4 regions of the Hydrogenophaga bisanensis genome follow, and region 2 is predicted to be linked to each of the others. Evidence: predicted binding sites of a transcription regulator. Region 2 holds the regulator's gene; each other region holds the start of a gene.

Region 1 (4,270 bases), on a different contig from region 2:
AGTTAATACGGGGTACCAGAGAACAAGTGGGTGATGGTTAAGTAATCTGGGGTGATAAAATTTATCGCTTGACTGAGTCGAAATCCAAGATTGTTCTGATGAGTAATATCATGACAACTGACACTGATCCAAGAAACTTCATTAAAGCCTTATCCTTGCCCGTCGTTCGGCCCTTCATCTCGTGGGAGAAGGTGATTAAATCCGAGCAATTTTTAAGCTCGATTCAATATTATGACGATCACTTTGATCGCCACCGCGATACAGGCCCTTTCGAGAGGTTATTGGCCCTGCTTGATGATACAAAGTACAGGGATTTGCTTGCAAACTATTTGCGAGTGCGTCACAGCGTGCAAGTGTCAAGAGAAAACGGAAAAGTCAAGGTGTCCGTTTTAAAATCAGCTTCAGTGGTTGCAAATACGCACAAGGAAATGACTTTTGCCAAGTTTTCGTCCGACTCAAAACCTGCTTATAAAGACAGGGTATCAAAGATACGAAATTCCGAAAAAAATAATTTTAAAAAGAACTACGTCGATGCTTTGGATCATCCTGCGAGACTTCCAGGCAGTTTCGGGCATGGACGGCGCAAATAATTCTTTACCTGAGTGCCTTGCGCCTTGTGCCGTGTGATCCAAGCTTGGCACTGATTATCGAAAAATCCGACCTTCAAAACGCAGACCCCTCGCAAAAGGGCAATACTGCTATTGCATGCCCTGATTTTCCTGGTATTATGAATTTCAAGTGACAATTGCTTTTTTGAAGGCGGATTCATAGATGGCTTGGGTCGGGATGATGCGTGCTGCGCCCTCTTCCAAGCTTCCCGAAAACTCGGTTTAGTGGCCACCGTCTCGCTTCGGGCGTTGTAGGTACTGCGGCAGATCTTCAGGTCGGTCGCCCAGTGGGGCACCAGGCCAAACAGGCCAGTAACGCTTCCCGATCAGGCACTGCGTCATCCCCCGAGTCTTTTTCCCCTGGGGCGGCGGATCAGCAGGCCGGGGTATCCCGGCCAGAGATCGGTTTTGCCTAAGTCGGCCGGTGGCACCACCTGGAACACCTTTCGCAAGACCTAGGAGTCCCTCACGCCTTCGTAGTGACTGCACATGGTTCCATCCTATGCGCGGATGCACGCCGGTTTTTTGTAAGGCGATCCCCAAGGGATGGGCTTGGCTTCTATACTGTTATTATGTCCAGTATTGTAGAAGCTCCCCCGTTGTCACCCCTGTTCCCTGGTGCGGCGTCAGAAAGCTGCAGCCCACCGAGGCCCTTGGCCGAATGCGTCCTTCCCGCCTTCCAACTTGAGTCCCGGATTCGGGCAGGTTTTCCGTCGCCGGCCGAGGATTTCCAGGCCAAACGCATCGACGTGCTCGAACACCTGATCAAGCACCCTCAGGCCACCTACAGCATGACGGTGCGGGGTGAGTCCATGCGTGAGGCGGGCATCTTCGATGGGGATGTGCTGCTGGTGGACCGGGCGATCAAGCCCAGCCACGGCCAAATTGTGGTGGCGGTGGTCGATGGGGACTTCACCTGCAAGCAGCTCTGGCAACGCGGGGGGCGGCTCAAGCTCAAGGCGGCCAACCCGACCTTCGCCGACATCGTGCCCACCGAAGGCCAGACGGTCGAGGTGTGGGGCGTGGTGATCGCGGCGATCAAACAGTTCAAGCGCTGAAGCTGGCGAACCTGGTTGCGTGTGCTGCATGGATTCCCCGCTGTATGCCTTGGTTGATGGCAACAATTTCTACGTCTCTTGCGAGCGTGTGTTCCGCCCCAGCCTGAACGGCAAACCGGTGGTGGTGCTCTCCAACAACGACGGTTGTGCGATTGCCCGCTCCAACGAGGCCAAGGCGCTGGGCATTGCCATGGGGGCGCCCTGGTTCAAGATCCGGCATCTGGCGGAATCCCAGGGGCTGGTCGCACTCTCGGCGAACTTCCCGCTGTACGGAGACCTGAGCGACCGCATGATGAGCCTGGTGGCCGGGCTCGGTCACCGGCAGGAGATCTATTCCATCGACGAGTCGTTTGTGGATCTCTCGGGCATCCGGGGTGATCTGGTCCAACGCAGCCGGGTGATCCGCGAGCGGGTGTTGCAGTGGGTGGGCATCCCCTGTTGCATCGGCATCGGGCCGACCAAGACCCTGGCCAAGCTGGCCAACCACATCGCCAAGACGGCCGAACGCAAACCCGGCAGTTACCCCGCCGAACTGGCACAAATCTGCAACCTGGCTGCACTGGAGCCAACAGCACGGGATGCGGTGCTGGCGGCCACACCGGTCGAGGAAGTCTGGGGCGTGGGCCGTCGCATTGCGGCGCAGCTAAAAGAGGGTGGCATCCTCACGGTGCTTGATCTCGCCCGCATGGACCTGGCCACGATACGCCAGCGCTGGTCGGTGGTGCTGGAGCGCACGGTGCGTGAGCTGCAGGGCCAGTCCTGTGTGGATCTGCAAGACGCGGCACCAGACAAACAGGAAATCGCTTGCACCCGGTCGTTTGGTCGCCCGGTGACTGCACTGAAAGACCTCAGCGAAGCCGTCAGCGAGTTCGCCAGCCGGGCGGCCGAGAAGTTGCGGCGCCAAGAAGGTCTCGCCAACCAGGTGCTGACCTTTGTGCGGACCAGTCCGTTCCGGCCTGATCCCCAGTACAGCCGGTCCATCGTGGTGCCGTTACGAAGACCGACTGCCGACAGTTCGCTGATCGCCGATGCGGCCCTGACCGGCCTGCGCTCCATCTACAAGCCGGACTTCCTGTACGCCAAGGCCGGGGTGATGCTGATGGCGTTGCAACCGGCTTCGGTGCACCAGGGTGAACTGGCGCTGGAAGAAGGGCCTGGAGAGGGACGGGACAAAGGCCGGTTGATGGGCGCCCTGGATGGGCTCAACCGCCGCTATGGCCGGGGCACGGTCCTGCTGGGCAGTACCGGTCTGGAGGGAGATCGCAGGCGCTGGTCGATGAAACAGGAGCGGCGCACGCCGCAGTACACAACGCGATGGGAAGACATGCCTGTGGTGCGGACGTGAAGTACACCAAATGATGGGCACTGCTGTGCATCAGGCTCAATTTTTCGTAGACGTTTCAAGCGAGCTGAATCGATAATGGTTCCGGGCCGGCCTGAACAGTCGGCCCTCCTCCCTGAAAAGTCGTGTGACAGCGACTTTGAATTTGCCCGGCCTTCGCGCCGGGTTTCTTTTTTTCAGCGCGCCCAGCACACAAAGACCTCGCACGGTGCGGATGTGCTGGAAAACAGCCCAAATCCAGCAGCACCTCGTCGGCCTCGGCCGGATGGTACTGCCCGGTCACATCGCGGATGAGCAAGCCGCCCGAACCAGCGGGCACCGACAGGAAGAAATCGAGGGAAGAGAACAGATCGTGCTGCATGACCAACTCCGGTGATCGGGCGGGATTGCCCGAGACCGGAACCGGCACACCGCAGCGCAGCGGTCACAGGTTCGAAGACGGCCGAGAGGCCGCCAGCGCCCACAGGGCGCGCAGACCTTGACGGCGAGAACGGTGTGCAAGGATGAAGGGAACAGCAAGCCAGCCCCACCACAACTGCAGGCGTGAGAATGGCAAGCGCAGCGCGCAGGCCGGGGGCTTGCCCTTGGCCGGAGGCGTCAGGGATCGAAGCCGAATGGCCGCGACCTGGCACGGGGCGCAGCCCGCAGAGCCCGACGGCGGTACGCCGGGACGCACACATGGCCCAACGCCGCCAGCAAAGGCGATTGAATTGAACAAATGCAACGCAAAAAGCGGGGGCAACTGGGGCAAAATGTGCGAAACATACTCAGCAGCATCGCCCTTCTTGAGAACTCGCGGTGAATTCCTGAACTTTCCGTAGGAATCCCCACTTAAAGGATCAACCCCAAATGAAGAGTGAATATCCATCCAACGATGAAGCAAATAAATCCTTGGTGGATGTGGTAGCCAAGTGGCCGGACGTACACATCTCGGATATCGACATGACCTTTGACGTCAGCTGTCCACTGTGTCGTCATAGCTTTCAAATCTCTGACTGGGTGCTCATTGGGAAGGATCAAGAACTGAGAGGCCATCTCTGCCAATGTGACAAGTGTTCAGCGATTGACTACCGTGCTTTTGATGGCGATGAGTTGGCATTTAACTGTGAATGTGGAGGGACATTGCGCCAAGACCAATCACTTCGCTGTCCCAAGTGCTCATCAAGCAAGCTAATGCTGAGGAAGCACTTTTTGCACATCGTCTGAATTCTCGCGAGCATGGAACACATGCTCACTGCCTGTTGACTGATACCTATCTCGGG
Region 2 (4,270 bases):
CCTCCAGCATCGGGTAGGCCCAGGGATGAATAACGAGCGCGTCGAGCATTCAGGCGGCCTTGAGGATGTCCAGCGCCAGTGACAAGCGTGCTTTCAGGGCCGACGGCGATGCCAAGGGCATCGACGACGCGCCGCCAGGCAGCACACGACCCCGGACGCACCGGGTACCGCGCCAGACAATCACTCCCCTGGCCTGGGCTTCGTCCAACGCGTCGGCCAGCCTGGCGTGCAAGGTGCCGTTGCCTGTCCCGGCCACCACCAGGCCGCGCAAAGGGGGTGCCAGGGTGTCGTTGAGCATCGCCCTGACCACATGACCATCCGCATCCGCATGACTGACCAGCAGTTCCACCCTGGGCAGCTGGTCGGCAGACCGGACAGCGGGCCAGAGACCCTCGTCAGCCTGTCCGGGGTTGGGCGACCAGAAAACCCGCAACTGCCCTTCTTCCACCACCCCGATGGGTCCGGCCTCGCCAGAATCAAATGCATCGGTCCGGTAGGTGTGAATCTTGGTGACATGCTCGGGCGCATGAACCAGGCCGGCACAGACCACAGTCACACCAGAGACGCGGCCATCCAGGACCACCGAGACGGCATCCGCGAGATTCTGCGGACCGTCCGGAACCAGTGCCGAGGCGGGCCTCATGGCGCAAGTCAGCGCCACAGGTTTTACCGGATTAAGCACGTGGTGGAGGAACCAGGCGGTTTCTTCAATGGTGTCGGTGCCGTGGGTGATGACCACACCTTGAACATCATCCCGACCGACATGATGGACCACCCTGTCGGCCAGGCGCTTCCACAAGGCGAAGTCCATGTCCTTGCTGTCCACCTGGGCCACCTGTTCGAGCTCGACAGACACATTGGCCAGTGACGGAATCGACGACACGAGCTCGGACACGGGAACCTGTCCAGCGGTGTATCCCACGTTATCGCCCGCCCGTTGCGCACGCCCGGCGATGGTGCCGCCAGTCCCGAGAATGACCACTTTGCCTGGGTTGTGATGAAGGGGCACTTGTGTTTTCCTAAAAACTGTTGAAAAATACAGTTACTGGATACGCAACCAGTCTAACCATGAGGTTCACATGCCAGAACTGCCGTCCTACTCGCCCAAGCTTACAGCCCGCCAGCAGCAAATTCTGGAACTCATCCAGTCTGCCATCGCGCGGACCGGTGCACCGCCCACACGCGCTGAAATCGCCAGTGAGCTGGGCTTCAAGTCGGCCAATGCGGCTGAGGAACATCTGCAGGCGCTGGCACGCAAGGGCGTCATCGAACTGGTCAGCGGCACCTCCCGCGGCATCCGTTTGAGAAGCGAGGACCTTCGGTCGATCAATGCTGGCCGAAGCCGCCAGCTCGCGTTGCCTGGGTTGGCCCAGTTGGCCCTTCCGCTGATCGGCCGGGTGGCGGCCGGCTCGCCGATTCTCGCGCAGGAGCATGTCGACCAGACCTATCACGTGGAAAGCAGCCTGTTCGCCCGACAACCCGACTATCTGCTGCGGGTTCGCGGCATGTCCATGCGGGATGCCGGGATCATGGACGGTGATCTGCTCGCGGTGCAGGCCACCCGTGACGCGCGCAACGGTCAGATCGTGGTGGCTCGTCTGGGCGACGATGTGACCGTCAAGCGATTCATGAGACATCCCGATCACATCGAGCTGATCGCGGAGAACCCCGACTTCCGCAACATTGTGGTCAGTCCCGAAGAGCCGTTCGAGATTGAAGGCTTGGCCGTTGGCCTGATCCGCAACAGTTTTCTCGTCTGACCAGCTCAGACCCTCCTGCCTCGTAGGTGGCGGGCGTTTGGCAGCCATTGTGGCGGCCAGACCCTGCGTGGCAGGCCTTTGCCCAATCTCGCCTATGTACAACCCCTGACCAGGAGTTTCACATGGGATTTCGATTCAAGGCCAGCAGCTGGCGCGCTCCCCTGCAGATCATTGACAGCTTCCTTCCACAGCGGGGCGTGCATGTCACACCCAGGCCGCCCGGGAATGAGCATGCAGCTTTGCGACTGTTCCGCAAGGCGGGCTGGCTGGGGGGACACCCAATCCCCGCCGTGGCTGCCAACGATGTGTGTTTTGCCAAGGCGTCCCGCGCGGCCGAAGCGGTTTCCGGTCGGAACTTGCGCCCTGTCCGTGTCGTGCGCGTCGCGCAGGGTGCCGATCTTGGGGGGCAGGAGACCAGGCTGGTCATCTCCGGGCGCATGAGCGATGTTTGCGCAGAGCTTGACCGACTGGCAGCCATGGAGTCAAGGATGGCATCGGCCTGATCTCTCGGACGGAGCAGCCTGACGGATGTCTGCGCACACGCGGGCACAATAGTGCCCATGAACATTGTCATTCTCGACGACTATCAGGACGCGGTGCGCAAGCTTCGGTGTGCCGACAAGCTGGAGCCCTACCCTGCGAAGGTTTTCACCAACACCGTCAAAGGGGTCGGGCAGTTGTCTGTTCGCCTTCGTGACGCCGACATTGTGGTGCTGATCCGAGAGCGCACACTGGTGACCCGCCAACTCGTCGAAAAGTTGCCACGGTTGAAGTTGATCGTTCAAACCGGGCGGGTGGGCGCACACATAGATGTCCAGGCCTGTACCGAGCGGGGGATTGCGGTCTGTGAAGGTGTGAGCTCACCTGTCTCCACCGCAGAGTTGACCTGGGCTTTGGTCATGGCGTCCATGCGCCGCATTCCCCAGTATGTGGCCAGCCTCAAGCACGGGGCCTGGCAGCAATCGGGACTGAAGGCGGCCTCCATGCCCCCCAACTTCGGGCTGGGCGCCGTCGCGCACGGACGTACCCTTGGCATCTGGAGCTATGGCCGGATCGGCTCGCTGGTCGCGGGTTACGGACGCGCTTTCGGCATGCGCGTTCTGGTCTGGGGCAGCGACGATGCGCGCGCTCGCGCGCTGGCCGACGGCTTCGAACTGGCGGACAGCCGCGAGCACCTCTTCGAGACATCCGATGTGCTGTCGCTCCACCTTCGGCTCTCGGAGCGCAATGCAGGATGCGTCACCCTGGACGATCTTGCGCGCATGAAGCCGACATCGCTGCTGGTGAACACGTCTCGCGCAGAACTGATTGAACCCGAGGCCTTGCTGACGGCTCTCAACCGTGGCCGCCCTGGAATGGCGGCCATCGACGTCTTCGAATCGGAACCGATTCTTCAGGGGCATGCGCTGCTGCGCCTGGAGAACTGCATCTGCACGCCGCACATTGGGTACGTGGAACAGGACAACTACGAAACTCTGTTCTCATCCGCGTTCGACAACGTGGTCAACTTCATCAAGGGCACACCCACCAATGTGGTCAACCCCGGTGCGCTGCAGGTCAGACGCTGAGCGCAAGCATCCTCACTTCTTCGGCGGCTCCGGCTGGTCATTCGCCGGCGGAACGAAGTCGAGGAATTCAAAGTCCAGCATGTTGCTCAGACCGGACGACTGCTCGCGTTGTGATGGTGATGTCTGTGCTGAGGGCTGAACCGGCGACGTGATCTCGGGCAACGACGCTTCGAAAGCGGACAACTCCGCAAGCGCATCCAGGTCCACGTCAAGACCGATGTTGCTGGATATCGGCGGGGCATACTTCATGGGCTCTGTAACCCGGTCACCGTCGACCCGCATCGCCGAAGGCTCCACCAATGCAGATGGCTGAGCCTTCAGGGGCTTCATGGCGGTGTGCTGAAAGTCGTTCACGACCCCGTCTGCGCTGTCGTCCTCCTTGCGCACCTGCACGATCTCCTTGGCCACGGCGTGCAGGAACAGCAACTCGCGATAGGCCTCCAGATCGAAGACCTCCCCGTCGGTCGCCTGTGAGTCCCTGAAGATGGACCGTTCGATCAGGTCAAGGACCTTCTGCTGCGGCCAGAGTGCCTGGATGCGGCTGAAGGCCGTCTCGTAGGACTCCAGACCACGGCTACCCTGGGTGAACTGATCGTATGGCGGGGCCCCCGCATTGAAGACCTGATTGAAATCTTCGCGCAGCGCCTCGTAGTCGTCCCGACGTCCGAGACTGTGATAGATGTTGAGCAGATCCAGATAGGCCAAGGGACTGGGTTCGTGGCTCTCCTCCAGATGATCCTTCAGGATGCTGATGGCTTGCTCATGCTGGCCCAGCGATACGAAAAAGTCCGCCTGCTGTTGCACATCGAACAACTCCTCGGTGGCCACCGAGCGCCCTGGTGCGGTACCACTGGGTGCGAAATCCCTCCGCAGTTCGGCATCGGCCAGCGGCTTGGCCGCGGCGGCCCCCGGCCCTGCAGCAGCCACCTGTGCCTGATCAAA
Region 3 (4,270 bases), on a different contig from region 2:
TGCGGCCCCGGCGTGGCTTGCGCCAGCACCAGCACGGCTGGAATGCCCAACGCCGCAGGCACACGCCCGCTCGCCCAGTGACCGGCCACCACGTCGCCGGGCAGGCGCTGACTGTCGACGGTCCGGAAGTCGGCACCGAACAGGTCCTTGAGGGCACGGGCGGGCGACGGCTCTGCCGCAGGCGGCGCCACCGGTGCACCGGGCGAGGCGGCTGCCGGTGCTGTCGCCAGTGTCAGAGGATCGAGCACAGGACCCTGCTGCCTGGGGGCGGCCGATGGCGTTTGGCCGCAAGCGGCCATCAACGTGGTGCACGACAGCACCACGATCCATTTCGTTGACATTGATTGACTCCCTGATTTGATGGCCGAATCGATCGACGACCGGCCTTCAAATCATACTATCGTACTAATATGAAGGCCGGTCTTGGGCCACCCTGTGTGCAAGCAAATGTTCAAAAAGCTGACTCGGCCGGCATCAGGGACAATCTCGGCGCCATGACTGCCGAAGCTGCTCCCACCGACGATGACCTGCCGCCACTGGAACCCACGCCCCCTGGCCTGTACCGCCACTACAAGGGCGGCTGGTATGAGGTGATCGACACGGTGAGATGCAGCGAAACCTTGCAGGGCATGACGCTCTATCGCGCGCTGTATGGGGGCTTCGGACTGTGGGTGCGACCTGCGGCCATGTTCCGGGAAACGGGGGTGTTCGAGGGCAAGGAGCAACCCAGATTCACCCTGCACGATCCGGGCCTGATTCGACTGTCTGACCTGCCCACCGCACATGCGCTGATCACCCACCTGAGAGGACGTGCGCTGCGTGAACGCCATCTGGACCTGGACCAGACCCTGCGACGGCCGCCGCCCGAGCCGACCACCTGCTGCGGCCGTGGCTGCAACGGCTGTGTCTGGGAGGGCTACTACGAGGCCTTGCATCACTGGCGCACCGATGCTCTGCAATTGCTGGAGTGTCACGGGGCCTGATTCGGCCCGGATAGACCCGACACCGGATCGCTAGAACAGCGATTGCTGTGCGTCGAGGGCGGCGGGACGAAACCGGCTGCTGTCCAGCGGCACACGTTCCCGGTTGAGTCCCAGCCGGTGGCAGGTCTTGTCAAAGCGCTGGCGCAGCAGTTCGGACCAGACACCCTGCCCCTTCATGCGGGTGGCAAAGTCGGCGCGGTAATCGCGCCCCCCATGCAGGTCCTGCACGCGGGCCATCACACGTTCGGCGCGCTGCGGGTAATGCTGTGCCAGCCACTGCCGGAAGATCGGGGCCAGTTCCCAGGGCAGGCGCAGCACCTGGTAGAAGGCACGGGTGGCACCTGCCTGCGCTGCTGCGTCCAGCACCCGCTCCATGTCTTCGTTGATGAAGGGAATCTGCGGTGACACGCTCACCCCCACGGGCACACCGGCTTCGGCCAGTGCGCGGATGGTGCGCAGCCGCCGGTGCGGTGCAGCCGCCCTCGGCTCCAGGATGCGGGCCAGACGGGCATCCAGCGTGGTGATGGTCACATACACCGCGGCCAGGCCTTGCTGCCCCATGGGCGCGAGCAAATCAAGATCGCGCTCGATCCCGCTGCCTTTGGTGACCATCGCCAGCGGATGCTGCGCCGTCTGCAAGACTTCCAGCACGGCACGGGTCAGGCGCAGGTCGCGCTCGACCGGCTGATAGGCATCGGTGACGGTACCGATGGCCAGGAGGTCCGGCACATGGGATGGCCGCTGCAACTCGCGGCGCAGCACCTCGGCGATGTTGCGCTTGGCAATGATCTTGGTCTCGAAATCCAGCCCCGGCGACAGGTTGAGGTAGCTGTGGCTCGGACGGGCATAGCAATACGCGCAACCATGCTCGCAGCCACGGTAGGGATTCAGACCCAGCGCGAAGCCAATGTCGGGCGAATCGTTGCGGGTGATGGCACTGCGCGCGTCCTCCCAGATGACCTGGGTGGTGGGTTGGCCAGCGTCTGCCTGACCAGCGGCCGTCAGTGTCAGACCGTCCCAGCCGTCGTCAAAGGCCTCGCGGTCCTCAGCCCGAAAGCGGTGAGGGGCCTGCCAGGCCATTCCGCGACCTTTGACACGGGGAAGCGGGATATGCTGCTCGATCATTCAAAAACTGTACATAAAAACAGTCTTTTTGACCAGTGCCTGACATCGATTACTGCGAAAATAAGGGTAAACCCTAATTTTCTGAAATTGCATAGCAAGGACTTCTGATGTTGAGCCCTGTTTCGCGCATCCTGCACCCTGGTCTGCGCTCCAGGCTGATGTCCGCCGACGACGCAGCCCGCCTCATCCACCACGGCGATCACGTCGGCATGAGCGGTTTCACGGGGGCCGGCTACCCGAAGCTGGTGCCTCAGGCCCTGGCCCGCCACATCCAGCAGCAGCACGATGCAGGAAAAGAGTTCCGCATCGGCCTGTGGACCGGCGCCTCGACCGCGCCCGAACTGGACGGGGCGCTGGCCAAGGTGGGCGGCATGGACATGCGCCTGCCCTACCAGTCCGACCCGACCTGCCGCGCGCGCATCAACGCCGGCGAGATGGCCTACACCGACATTCATCTCTCGCACGTGGCGCAGTACGTGTGGTTCGGATTTCTGGGCAAGCTGAACGTCGCGGTCATCGAAGTGGCCGGCATCCTGGAGGACGGGCGGCTGATCCCGGCCACATCGGTGGGCAACAACAAGACCTGGCTGGACCAGGCCGACAAGGTGATCCTGGAAGTCAACCACGGCCACCCGCTGGCGCTGGAAGGCATGCACGACATCTACTACGGCACCGAGCGCCCGCCCTACCGCAAGCCGATCCCGATGACGCACGCGGGCGAGCGCATCGGTACACCCTACCTGCACTGCGATCCGACCAAGGTGATCGCGGTGGTCGAGACGAACCTACCGGACCGCGACACCAAGTTCAGCGCGCCCGACGATGCTTCGCGCCGCATTGCCAGCCACCTGATGGACTTCTTCCAGCAGGAAGTGAAGCTGGGCCGCCTGCCAGCCGAGTTGCTGCCACTGCAGTCGGGCGTGGGCAACATCGCCAACGCCGTGCTAGAAAGCCTCAACGACGGCCCATTCACCGGTCTGCAGGGTTACACCGAGGTGCTGCAGGACGGCATGCTGGCGCTGCTGAAGTCCGGCAAGATGCGCATGGCCTCGTCCACCGCCATTTCGCTGTCCAGCGAGGTGATGAAGGAGTTCAACGATCACCTGGACTTCTACCGTGAGCGCATCGTGCTGCGTCCCCAGGAGATCAGCAACCACCCCGAGGTGATCCGCCGACTGGGTCTGATCGCCATGAACGGCATGATCGAGGCCGACCTGTATGGCAACGTGAACTCCACCCATGTGATGGGCACGCGCATCATGAACGGCATCGGCGGCTCGGGCGACTTCGCGCGCAACGCCTACATCTCGATCTTCATGACACCGTCCACCGCCAAGGGCGGCAGCATCAGCTGCATCGTGCCCATGGTCAGCCACGTGGACCACACCGAACACGATGTGCAGATCATCGTCACCGAGCAGGGACTGGCCGATCTGCGTGGCCTGGCGCCACGCCAGCGCTCACGCCTGATCATCGAACGCTGCGCACACCCCGACTTCAAGCCCGCTCTGCTGGACTACGTGGAACGGGCCGAGGCCGCCGGCCGCAGCGGTCAGGGCGGCCTGCACACACCGCACCTGCTGCAGGAGGCCCTGAGCTGGCACGCCCGCTACGAGACCACCGAGGACATGCGGCCTCGTTGAGCGGTCAGCCCCGTGCCGGCAGCACGGTGCCCCGGCACTCGCCAAAGCCGATGCGCGCCGCACCGGGCTTCTCGCACCAGCCGCGCAGCACCACCGCATCACCGTCTTCCAGGAAGGTGCGGGTTTCACCGTTGGGCAGGGGCAGCGGGTTCTTGCCACCAGCGGTCAGCTCGATCAGCGCACCCGCCTGGTCCAGCGTGGGCCCGGACAGCGTGCCGCTGCCGAACAGGTCGCCTGGCTGCAGGTTGCAGCCGTTGACCGTGTGGTGCGTGACCATCTGGGCCACCGTCCAGTAGGCATGCCGGTAGCTGGTGCGGCAGATGGTGGCATCGCCCTGACCCGCTTCGCGCATCTTCGGGGTCTCCAGACCCACCTGCAGCTGGATGTCGAACGCGCCGCGCTGACGGTTGGCTTCGCTGTCCAGATACGGCAAAGGCTGCGGATCGTCCGCCGGGCGCTCGAAGGCCACGCGGTAAGGCGCCAGTGCTTCCACTGTCACGATCCAGGGCGAGATGGTGG
Region 4 (4,270 bases), on a different contig from region 2:
TCGATCACTTTGTGCAGCACACCCAGGTCGAGGATTTCGCCCTCGCGGCTGATGCCTTCGCCGAACAGGATGTCGAACTCGGCCGTCTTGAACGGCGGCGAAACCTTGTTCTTGACCACCTTGACCTTGGTTTCGTTGCCGATCGCGTCTTCGCCCTTCTTGATGGTGCCGGTGCGGCGGATATCCAGGCGCACCGACGCATAGAACTTGAGCGCATTGCCGCCGGTGGTGGTTTCCGGACTGCCGAACATCACACCGATCTTCATGCGGATCTGGTTGATGAAGATGACGGTGCAGTTGGTCTTCTTGATGGTGGCGGTGAGCTTGCGCAGGGCCTGGCTCATCAGGCGGGCCTGCAGGCCGGGCAGGGAGTCACCCATCTCGCCCTCGATTTCGGCCTTGGGGGTCAGCGCGGCCACCGAGTCGACGATGACCAGATCGACAGCTCCGGAGCGCACCAGGGAATCGACGATTTCCAAGGCCTGTTCACCGGTGTCGGGCTGGCTGATCAGCAGGTCGGGCACGTGCACCCCCAGCTTCTGGGCGTACTGGATGTCCAGCGCGTGTTCGGCGTCGACAAAGGCGCAGGTGCCGCCCAGCTTCTGCATCTCGGCAATCACCTGCAGGGTCAGCGTGGTCTTGCCGGACGATTCCGGGCCGTAGATTTCGATGACACGGCCGCGCGGCAGGCCGCCGACGCCCAAGGCAATGTCCAGGCCCAGCGAGCCGGTGGACACCACCTGGATGTCCTCGATGGCCTCACCCTCGCCCAGGCGCATGATGGTGCCCTTGCCGAACTGCTTTTCGATCTGGGCCAGGGCCGCCTGCAGGGCCTTGGCTTTTTCGCTGGCGATGGCGGGGTTCTTGACGGCGGTGTCCATTCGGTGCTCCTGTGGGTGAAAGTGTGTGTTCGCTTCATCCAGTGTTTTTGTGTACAGGCTGGATGCTTGAACAGGAGTTTATCTGGCAATAGATGCCAATCAAGCTAAAATATGGTCAGTTTTCCTGACCAAATGGACCCCGCCGAACTTCCACTGGACGACCGTTGGCGCAGCACCCACCTGGGCCGCCTGATGGGCGAGGCGCTGCGCCGCTTCGACGAGCGCGTGCTGCACCTGATGGCGCACGATGCCCAAGTGCCGCTGGCGCTGTCGAACCTGGCGGCGCGCGACCAGATCGGGGCGGCCCACATCCACATCACACGTCACCTGTCACTCAAAGGGTCACGGTTGACGGAACTGGCGAAAAGCGCCGGCATGAGCAAGCAGGCCATGGGCGATCTGGTCAACCAATGCGAAGCCTGGGGCCTGGTGCGGCGCGAGCCCGATCCGCTGGACGGGCGTGCACGGCAGGTGGTATTCACCGCCGATGGCCTGCTGTGGCTGGAGGCTTTCCGACAGGCCGTGGCCCGGGCGGAACGCGAATTCCGCGCCCAGGTGGGCGATGACGTCGCGACCGTGGTGGCGCTCGGGCTGGAGGCCTATGGCAGCTGATGCGCCGCGTCACCGGGTAAGCCCTGCGCCGCGACCGGGCGCGCGGCCTAAAATGGGCGTCATAACGGGCGTGCCCGCATTGCCCAGAGGAGACTTGCATGCGCATCCTGATTGCCGAAGACGACCAGGTGCTGGCCGACGGGTTGCTGCGCAGCCTGCGCGCGGCCGGTGCCGCCGTGGACCACGTGGCGTCCGGCACCGAGGCCGACGCGGCCCTGATGACCAACAACGAGTTCGACCTGCTGATCCTGGATCTGGGCTTGCCCCGGATGCACGGGCTGGAGGTGCTCAAGCGCCTGCGCTCGCGCGGGTCGTCGATGCCGGTGCTGATCCTGACGGCCGCCGACAGCGTGGAAGAACGGGTCAAGGGACTGGACTACGGCGCCGACGACTACATGGCCAAGCCCTTCAGCCTGCAGGAACTGGAAGCCCGTGTCCGGGCGCTCACCCGCCGCGGCATGGGAGGCACCACGTCCACCATCAAGCATGGTCCGCTGATCTACGACCAGGCTGGCCGGGTGGCCACGATCGACGGCAAGATGGTGGAACTGTCGGCTCGCGAACTGGGACTGCTGGAGGTACTGCTGCAGCGGGCCGGCCGACTGGTCAGCAAGGACCAGCTGGTGGAACGCCTGTGCGAGTGGGGCGAAGAGGTGAGCAACAACGCCATCGAGGTCTACATCCACCGCCTGCGCAAGAAGATCGAGAAGGGGCCGATCCGCATCGCCACCGTGCGCGGGCTGGGTTACTGCCTTGAAAAGATCCCCGGCTGACAGCGCTCCCACCGGCGAATCGCGCGTCCCCACGGACGAGCGGCTGGGGCCGATGTCCTTTGGCCTGTTCCAGCGCGAGCAACGCAGCCTGTTCGGCGAGATCCTGGACTGGATGCTCACGCCGCTGCTGCTGCTGTGGCCCCTGTCCCTGGCGCTGACCTGGTTCGTGGCGCAGGGCATTGCCAGCAAACCGTTTGACCGGGCACTGGAGTTCAACCTGCAGGCCCTGACCCAGTTCGTGGTGGCCCGCAACGACAAGGTCAGCTTCGACCTGACACCCCAGGCCCGTGACCTGCTGCGCGCCGACGACAGCGACCTGGTGTACTACCAGGTCGTGGACGCCCGGGGCGAGGTCATCAGCGGCGAACCTGATTTCCCGCTGCCCAAGGAGAGCGTGTCGCCGGCGCCCGGGCGGGTCAAGCTGCGCGATGACGTGGTCCGTGGTGATGAGGTTCGCGTGGCCTACGCCTGGCTCTCGCGCAACAAGGACCCGCAGCGTCTGGTGCTGATGCAGGTGGCCGAGACCAAGGGCAAGCGATCCACCCTGGCGACAGAGATCATCAAGGGCGTGATGGTGCCCCAGTTCGTCATCCTGCCGCTGGCGGTGCTGCTGGTCTGGATGGCGCTGGTGCGCGGCATCCGGCCGCTGAACGTGCTGGAGCAGCGCATCCGGGCGCGCAAGCCCGACGACCTCAGCCCGATCGAGGAGACCTTCGTGCCGCAGGAGGTGGCGCCGCTGGTGTCCTCGATCAATGACCTGCTCACGCGCCTGAAGCTGTCGCTGTCCACCCAGAAGCGCTTTCTGGCCGACGCGGCGCACCAGCTCAAGACGCCCCTGGCGGGCCTGCGCATGCAGGCGGAGATTGCCCAGCGCGAGGGCAACCCGGAGGACGTGCGCAAGTCCCTGCAGCAGATCGCCCGTTCAAGCACCCGCGCCACCCACACGGTCAACCAGCTGCTGGCACTGGCGCGGGCCGAAACCACGGGGCGCACGCTGCCGACGGCGCAGATCGATCTGGCACAGCTGGTGACGGAGGTGGTTCAGGACTCCGTACCCCGCGCCCTGGAACACGGCGTGGATCTGGGCTACGAAGGCCCTGACGAAGTCCCCCAGGCCTGCCTGATGGATGGCAACCCGACGCTGCTCAAGGAAATGACCCGCAACCTGGTGGACAACGCCATCAATTACTCCGGACGCGGTGGCGTGGTCACGGTGCGGGTCCTGGCCGACCCCTTCAGCGGCGTCCAGATTCTGCAGGTCGAGGACAACGGCCCGGGCATTCCGGAGAGCGAACGCGAGCTGGTGCTGCAGCCCTTCTACCGGGCGCTGGGGACGAACGTGGATGGATCAGGTCTGGGCCTGGCCATCGTGCAGGAAATCGCCCAGCAGCACGGGGCGTCCATCCACATGGAAGACGCCCATTCCGAGGCTCCGCAGCGCGGCCTGCGGGCCTCGATCCGCTTCTCACCCAAGCCGGTGGCAGAAGAGATTCTCTGAGCCGGCATCACGGACCGCCGGCGTGCGCGGTCCGCGGTGGCGACCTCACCGGATCAGGCGGCGGTTGGCGGCTGGTAGACGTTGAGCTGCAGGCGCTCCCGTTCGATCACGCGGGCCACGGCCGGCAGCGCCGCAAAGCGTTGCGACAGCGCCCAGGTGGCCGGCAGCGTGGTTGGGTCGATGCCGGCGTAGCCGCCCCATCGCAGCAGGGTCAGCGCATAGGCGTCCAGCGCCGAAGGCTGGTCGCCCGCCAGCCAGGGCGAGGCCTTGACCGCCATCGCCTCGATCTCGCCGAGCAGACCGCGGTAGGTCTGCACCGCATGGGCGCGGATGGCCTTCTGCGCCGCTTCGTCGTCGGTGAACTTCTGCGGCATGAACACGTGGGTGAAGGTGGGGTGCACCGTGTTGTTCATCCAGACCAGCGTCGACAGCGCGCGGGTGCGAGCCAGGCCCGACGCGGGCAGGATGCCGGCCTGGGGGAACTTCGCGTCCAGGTGCAGCAGGAT

The links. The regulator LexA, encoded in region 2, represses DNA repair genes until DNA is damaged. The targets are predictions, from matches to a motif close to ACTGTATNNNNATACAGT.
Region 1: a site for LexA is predicted at 1,172-1,189, ahead of ACFQNJ_RS01270 (LexA family protein). Genes of this name have one in related genera too.
Region 3: a site for LexA is predicted at 2,115-2,132, ahead of ACFQNJ_RS17615 (PA0069 family radical SAM protein). Genes of this name have one in related genera too.
Region 4: a site for LexA is predicted at 922-939, ahead of recA (recombinase RecA). Genes of this name have one in related genera too.

What each region holds. Positions count from the first base shown of each region.
Region 1 covers NZ_JBHTBX010000001.1:263,478-267,747, forward strand. Annotated here, with positions in the region: gene ACFQNJ_RS01260 (hypothetical protein) at 111-590, shown strand; gene ACFQNJ_RS01265 (SOS response-associated peptidase family protein) at 542-904, opposite strand; gene ACFQNJ_RS01270 (LexA family protein) at 1,262-1,666, shown strand; gene ACFQNJ_RS01275 (Y-family DNA polymerase) at 1,707-3,011, shown strand; gene ACFQNJ_RS01280 (hypothetical protein) at 3,067-3,369, opposite strand.
Region 2 covers NZ_JBHTBX010000010.1:490-4,759, reverse strand. Annotated here, with positions in the region: gene ACFQNJ_RS14405 (hypothetical protein) at 1-49, opposite strand, end outside; gene ACFQNJ_RS14400 (asparaginase) at 50-982, opposite strand; gene lexA (transcriptional repressor LexA) at 1,080-1,760, shown strand; gene ACFQNJ_RS14390 (hypothetical protein) at 1,883-2,263, shown strand; gene ACFQNJ_RS14385 (D-2-hydroxyacid dehydrogenase family protein) at 2,321-3,328, shown strand; partial or broken gene ACFQNJ_RS14380 (type IV pilus assembly protein FimV) at 3,341-4,270, opposite strand, start outside.
Region 3 covers NZ_JBHTBX010000016.1:58,390-62,659, forward strand. Annotated here, with positions in the region: gene ACFQNJ_RS17600 (hypothetical protein) at 1-341, opposite strand, end outside; partial or broken gene ACFQNJ_RS17605 (DUF1653 domain-containing protein) at 495-734, shown strand; gene ACFQNJ_RS17610 (oxidoreductase-like domain-containing protein) at 849-983, shown strand; gene ACFQNJ_RS17615 (PA0069 family radical SAM protein) at 1,014-2,108, opposite strand; gene ACFQNJ_RS17620 (acetyl-CoA hydrolase/transferase family protein) at 2,216-3,751, shown strand; gene fahA (fumarylacetoacetase) at 3,756-4,270, opposite strand, start outside.
Region 4 covers NZ_JBHTBX010000007.1:189,150-193,419, forward strand. Annotated here, with positions in the region: gene recA (recombinase RecA) at 1-881, opposite strand, end outside; gene ACFQNJ_RS12260 (MarR family winged helix-turn-helix transcriptional regulator) at 1,014-1,493, shown strand; gene ACFQNJ_RS12265 (response regulator transcription factor) at 1,592-2,266, shown strand; gene ACFQNJ_RS12270 (sensor histidine kinase) at 2,319-3,764, shown strand; gene ACFQNJ_RS12275 (glutathione S-transferase family protein) at 3,818-4,270, opposite strand, start outside.